2 regions of the Lysinibacillus sp. NPDC056959 genome follow, and region 2 is predicted to be linked to the other one. Evidence: predicted binding sites of a transcription regulator. Region 2 holds the regulator's gene; the other holds the start of a gene.
The links. The regulator CtsR, encoded in region 2, represses protease genes until heat stress. The targets are predictions, from matches to a motif close to ATGGTCAATAAAGGTCAAACA.

Region 1 (3,422 bases), on a different contig from region 2:
GCAAAATGCAAGCGAGCTCAACGACGAAGCAATCTCTGGCTTCCTATTAGGTGCTCAAAAAGGGGCAGCAAAATGTATGACTGCTGCCGCAACTGAAACTACAAACCCTGTAGTTCGACGAGTTGTTGCTGATAGTATTCCCAACTGCATCGAAATGGCATACGAATTATCTATTTACCAAAATATGCATAGCTACTATCAAGTACCACAATATTCTCAACAAGATATGCACACGATGCTTAATTCGTTCGACACAACAACAAATCCCCTACATTAATAATAAAAAAACAAGAGCAGTCCCATATGTGATGCATCATCACAAGGGGCTGCTCTTATTTAATGAACTATAAATTTTCCTCGCTCGTTTTGCGGATTACAAAAAGCTTCTCTCTTCGACCACTAGCCAACACGATCTCTAACTCCACAGTCAAAACCCATTACACATGTTACTTTTTTGCAAAAAAAAAGAATCCCCTCAGATAGGATTCTTTTTTTCGACTAGTTTAACTAGTCTTCACGTACAGTATGTTCACTAAAAAATAATTTGGAGTTGTTGCTTTTTTGAAGGTTTGAAAGGAACAGATACGGGAATAATGCCTACTAGGTAATATTCCCATTAATTTCCCTCTCTTTCTCCTCTAAGCAGGCTGCTAAACTACTTATTAGGAGAATTCGAGTTATAAAAATATATTAAATAATCAGTAAAATGGCGCCCTCGGAGGGAATCGAACCCCCAGTGCAAGAACCGGAATCTTACGTGTTATCCATTACACCACGAGGGCAATTGAGCACAAAAAAAAAGTACCCACTAGGCTTAACAAAAAGCATGATGTAGATAATCCTCATTTGAAGCATACCTGACAAAATAGTGTACTGTACTTTAACTTATGACCTTATTCATTATACAAACGTATTGCTCATAATTCAACTATAGAATGTAAAACATTTAAACTTTTTTTATCTTCATACAGTAAGTGTCAAAATAACTAGTAAATAAAATGCAGCCACCATTGTACGTCACGCACTAGAAAGGAATTTAATGTACGGGCTTCAGGCGCATCATTTATCTACGTAAAGGCGAAATTATTTTAATTTATTTCACTTTAACAGGGTTAATATTTGACCTTCCCTGACTATAATGTGTATGATAAGGATACAGCTGAATACGATGGAAGTTTTCAGCAAAAGTATTCGAATTTAGTTTTCTAAGGAGGATTTAACATGAATTTAATTCCTACAGTTATTGAACAAACAAGTCGTGGTGAACGTGCGTACGACATCTATTCACGACTACTAAAAGACCGTATTATCCTATTAGGAAGTGCAATTGACGACAACGTTGCTAACTCAATTGTTGCTCAACTCCTATTCCTACAAGCAGAAGATCCAGATAAAGATATCTTTCTTTATATTAACTCACCAGGTGGATCAATTACTGCCGGCATGGCAATTTATGACACAATGCAAATTATCAAGCCACAAGTACAAACAATTTGTATCGGTATGGCAGCATCTATGGGTGCTTTCCTACTTGCAGCTGGTGAACCAGGTAAACGTTTCGCATTACCGAATGCTGAAGTAATGATTCACCAACCACTTGGCGGTGCACAAGGTCAGGCGACTGAAATCGAAATCGCTGCAAAACGTATTTTATTCTTACGTGAAAAATTAAACGGTATTTTATCAGAACGTACAGGTCAACCACTTGAAGTCATTGCAAGAGATACAGACCGCGATAACTTCATGACTGCTGAGCGCGCAAAAGAGTACGGCTTAATCGACCAAATTATGGATCGCAACGACCGTAAATAAAAAAGACGAAAGGCATCTAAGGTTTATTCCTGAGATGTCTTTTTTTGTTTGCTTTGATGGGTCTACCCTGATTCGGCTCTTCTTTCCGACGCTTTGACCTTTCTCCCATCGCTCCGACTCCGACTCTACTCCCTATGACTTCAATCTTCCTATCCCTCATCCTATCCCTCATGTCGACGATCGATACAGGATAACATTGGCCTTCATTTTAAGTTATACAAATATCCAACAAAAATAGGACTTGCTTTTTCAATATGAAAGCGCAAAAAAACTGCCCAATATGTAATTTTTACCTCTTGGACAGTTTCTGCATTATGCATTATGCGTTTTATTAATCTTCTTTTTCAATTAGGGCTGCTAATGCTGTAACCGCTTGCTCAGCATCGTTACCATCACCGCTAAGGACAACTTCTGTTCCTTTTGCAATGGCTAAGCTCATAACACCCATAATGGATTTAGCATTTACTTTTTTCTCGTCTTTCTCAAGAAAGATATCTGCGCTAAAGCGATTTGCTTCTTGTACAAATAGCGCTGCTTGTCTAGCTTGTAGTCCTAATTTTAATTTTACATGGACTCTTCTCTCGGTCATTCTTAAAACTCCCCTTTACTACCGTTCATCTTATTATTTTTATATTACCTTACTTACTAGCAAAAGAACAACACGTACCTGAAAAGTATGAAAATTTAGCCACCAATTTTTTCGCCACTTCTTAATGCATCGGCAATCTCATCAATTTTACGTAATCGATGATTGACACCTGATTTACTAACCGTTCCACTTGATACCATTTCACCAAGTTCTTTCAGTGTTACATCTTGATATTCTACTCGTAATCGCGCTATTTCACGAAGTTTTTCTGGTAATTGATCGAGACCTATTGAATTTTCAATAAATCGGATGTTCTCTACTTGACGTAATGCGGCACCTATTGTTTTATTTAAGTTCGCTGTTTCACAGTTAACAATACGATTAACACTATTTCTCATATCTCGTAATATGCGGACGTCTTCGAACTTCATCATTGCTTGATGAGCCCCAACAATATTAAGGAAATCGGAAATTTTTTCAGCTTCTTTTAAATAAGTTACAAAGCCTTTTTTTCGTTCAATTGTTTTTGCATTTAGCTCAAATTCATTCATCAAATCCATTAAAGCCTCGCCATGTTCTTTATATAATGAATAAATTTCTAAATGGTAGGCTGATGTTTCTGGATTGTTGACCGAACCTCCAGCTAAAAATGCTCCTCGTAAATATGCTCTTTTTTGGCCACCCTTTTTAATGAGCTCCCGAGAAATAGTATGATTAAATTGAAAGTCGTCTGAGATGATTTCTAAATCAATTAGTAGCTCACGCGCACCTTCTCTAACACGGCAAATGTATACGTTATTTTTTTTCAAACGCATTTTTTTTCTAACAAGCAACTCTACATTATATGGATATAGCTTTTTCATAATCGTATAAAGTCTTCTTGCGATTGCAGCGTTTTCGGTTTGTACGTCTAAGCTTAACTGCTTATTAGCGAAAGATAATGAACCATTCATACGAATTAGGGCAGATACTTCTGCTTTCATACAATGATTGTCCGCTTCTATTTGAGTTAATTCCTTTT
Region 2 (3,422 bases):
TGCGTATCACAGCATTCACCTCAATTCTTTTAATTCTATCCTAACAGGTGTATTGATCTTCACAAGGAATAATTTTAGACGCTTTCTTTATAACATATCCAACCACCAAATAAAGTAGTGGCAAAGAATCTAGATGGTTTTGTAAAGCCTGCCTGCTGTAATAGTGCTAATATGTCCTCTTCACACATAAATGAAAGAGAACGGATGGATTTCTCCATTTCCGCTACGTCTGATGGTGATAGCTTTGTATGCTGTAGCCAATAAGCGCGCCATAAATCAAATTGTAGCTCGGTTTCTAAAGTACCCGGCTGCCCGTATTTTGAGACGAGCACAAATGGAGCACCAAGCTTTAAATTATTTGCTATTTTTTTTAATGTTGCAAGCTTCTCTTGATCATCTTGTATAAAGTGAAGCACTAGTACACAGCTTGCCGCATCAAATTTTACTGAAGGTAGCTTAGTATCCAGTATAGTTCCTTGATATAAAGAAATATTATTAGGTAGAGACTTTAAACGTTCGCCAGCAATTTGTAGCATCGCTTCTGATGGATCGATACCAACAAATGACCAATGGGGTCTTTTTTCGGCGAGCTGTAAAATTTCATTACCGCTTCCGGAGCCAACTACTAAAAATTCAGCGTTTTCAGGTAATGCAAATTGATAAAAGGTTTGTGTTAAACGTAGCATTGCATCGTAGCTAGGTAGCGTGCGACGAATACCTTTTTCATATTCATTTGCAAGTGTGTTATTAAATTCCATCGAGTATCACATGCCTTTCAAAAAAATTTTATAAATCCAATTTAAAATTGAAACTATTTAAGGTGTATTTCCGTAAAAAATAGTACATAAAATAAAAAAATTATATGGAAGGGTTGATATAAATGGAAACTAAATGGTCTAAGGTAATCATACACGCAAGTGCATTTTTTGCGCCATGGTTCGTACCTATTCTATTTTTCTTAATTAGTTCGGAGGAAGAGGTAAAGAGCATTTCTGTGCAAGCCTTGCTGTTCCAAGTAGTGATGATAGTTTTACTTACAATTTCGGGTATTTTTAGCTTCTTACTCATTGGTATACCGTTCTTAATTGTTTTTGGAATTATGTATTTTATCGCGCCAATTATCGGTATTGTGAAGGCTTTATCTGATGAGTCTTGGCGTTATCCAATTGTTGGTCGCTGGGTATAATTTTTATAGACGCAAGTATATGCTAGTTGCATATGCTTGCGTTTTTTCTTTTGCCAATAAGGGTATCTTATAGCTAAAGCATTCGGTGGATTTTTTTTCTGTGTGCGAAATAATTGCAATTATTTTCAAGCGTTTTGTATAATATACTCAAAGAAAGTCAAAGATAGTCAAAGTCAGTGTAGTAAGCGAGGTGTATTCCTAAAATGCGTAATATATCAGACATCATAGAAGGCTACTTAAAGCAAGTACTTGAATTAGGTGGAGAAGGGCATATTGAAATAAAACGTAGTGAAATTGCAGATAAATTTCAGTGTGTGCCCTCACAAATAAATTATGTAATTAATACAAGATTTACCGCCGAACGAGGTTACCTTGTTGAAAGCAAACGTGGTGGTGGTGGATACATTCGAATTTTACGTGTCCGCGCGAATTCACAAATTGATCTAATCGATGATGTCCTCAGGCAAATTGAAGGTGGGGCATCACAAATAATGGCAGAAGATTTAGTTTATCGACTAATTGATGAGCAGGTAATTTCAAGGCGAGAAGCGAACATAATATTAGCAGCAGTTGATCGCTCAACTATCGATTTGCAACTCCCGTTACGGGATCATATTCGAGCAAAAATTTTACGAGCGATGCTAACGACGATTAAATATGAACAGCAAAAATAAAAGAGGTGATGGAAATGATTTGCGAACATTGTAAGCAGCGTAATGCGACGGTTACTGTAACACAAGTTCAAAGTGGTCAAAAGGTGGAGCACCATTATTGTGACGTCTGCGCCTCGCAGTTCCATCCATTTCATGCTGAATTTAAGCAAGAGCCAGTATCTATTCAACAGCTATTATCCAATTGGTTTGGCTCACCTACATGGCAGCAACAAAAAGTGGGTGAAAAGCAGCAAGCACCACCGCAACCGCAAACATGTCCACAATGTGGATTTACGTATAAACAGTTTTTAAAAGAAGGTAAATTTGGATGCTCTAGCTGCTATGATACCTTTAGTGAGCACTTACCGAAGCTCTTTAATCGTATACAGGCTGGACCTCAACATACAGGGAAAATGCCCGGCGCTCGAAGCAATGTTTATGTCATCAAAAAGCAAATTGAGGATATTCGTAAACGTATGAAGATGGCTGTAGATAAAGAACATTTTGAAGAGGCAGCAAAGCTTCGTGATGAAGTGAAGGAACTTGAGAAACAGGTACAATTTGAAGGTGGTGATGTGTCGTGATGATTGAATCGTTTTTAGAGCGTGCTACACCAACATGGATGAGTGTGGAGGACGATTATTCAGATATTGTCATTAGTACACGCATCCGCCTTGCTCGAAATTTAGATGGATATCGTTTTCCGTTAGCCTTTACAGAGGATGAAGCATTACATGTAGAACAGGCAGTTACACATGCAATAAAGGACAGTACAGAACTTCAAGAAAATTTTTCATATTTTGCTATTAAGGATTTAACACTTTTACAACGGCAAATACTTGTAGAAAAACATTTAATTAGTCCTCAGCTTGCAAAAAAAGAGCAAGTTGGTTCCATGCTCTTATCGGATGACGAATCAATTAGCATTATGGTGAACGAAGAAGACCATTTACGCATTCAATGTATGACAGCGAGTTTTCAACTTCAAAAGGCATACGAGCAGGCCAATAAAATTGATCGTACCTTAGAGAAAGCTCTGCCTTATGCATTCCGAGATACATTTGGTTATTTAACAAGTTGCCCAACAAATATTGGTACTGGTTTACGAGCATCTGTCATGATGCACCTGCCAGCCCTTACACTTACGGGTCAGATGAATCAAATCATTAATGCAATGACACGATTAGGAATGACGGTAAGAGGAATTTATGGGGAAGGTAGCGAAAATATAGGTAATGTTTACCAAGTGTCAAATCAGATTACACTAGGAAAAACAGAGGATGACATTTTAGCGGACATCCAAAGTGTTGCTGAAAAAATAATTCAAAAAGAACGACATGCAAGAGGCAAGTTAATGGAAAAAGCAGAGCTTGCCCTAGAAGATCGTGTGTACCGTGCTTTAGGTACGTTAACATATGCTCGAGTTTTAACGAGTGAGGAAGCTGCTACCTGTCTATCCAATGTTCGTTTAGGAGTAGATTTACAGTTAATTGAAGGTATTAAAGCGACCAAATTAAACGAATGTGTAGTCAGTATGCAACCTGGTTTTTTACAGAATTATGCAGGCGACGTTTTGCCGCCTG

Region 1: clpP (ATP-dependent Clp endopeptidase proteolytic subunit ClpP) is a predicted target of CtsR. The motif match lies at 1,117-1,137, and genes of this name have one in related genera.

What each region holds. Positions count from the first base shown of each region.
Region 1 is NZ_JBHURE010000036.1:5,732-9,153, forward strand. It holds gene ACFTQ7_RS23250 (spore coat protein) at 1-277, shown strand, start outside; tRNA gene ACFTQ7_RS23255 (tRNA-Arg) at 708-782, opposite strand; gene clpP (ATP-dependent Clp endopeptidase proteolytic subunit ClpP) at 1,222-1,812, shown strand; gene ACFTQ7_RS23265 (HPr family phosphocarrier protein) at 2,144-2,401, opposite strand; gene whiA (DNA-binding protein WhiA) at 2,497-3,422, opposite strand, start outside.
Region 2 is NZ_JBHURE010000008.1:63,751-67,172, reverse strand. It holds gene corA (magnesium/cobalt transporter CorA) at 1-10, opposite strand, end outside; gene ACFTQ7_RS11825 (class I SAM-dependent methyltransferase) at 75-758, opposite strand; gene ACFTQ7_RS11820 (magnetosome magnetite crystal formation protein family) at 881-1,186, shown strand; gene ACFTQ7_RS11815 (CtsR family transcriptional regulator) at 1,390-1,860, shown strand; gene ACFTQ7_RS11810 (UvrB/UvrC motif-containing protein) at 1,875-2,423, shown strand; gene mcsB (protein-arginine kinase McsB) at 2,420-3,422, shown strand, end outside.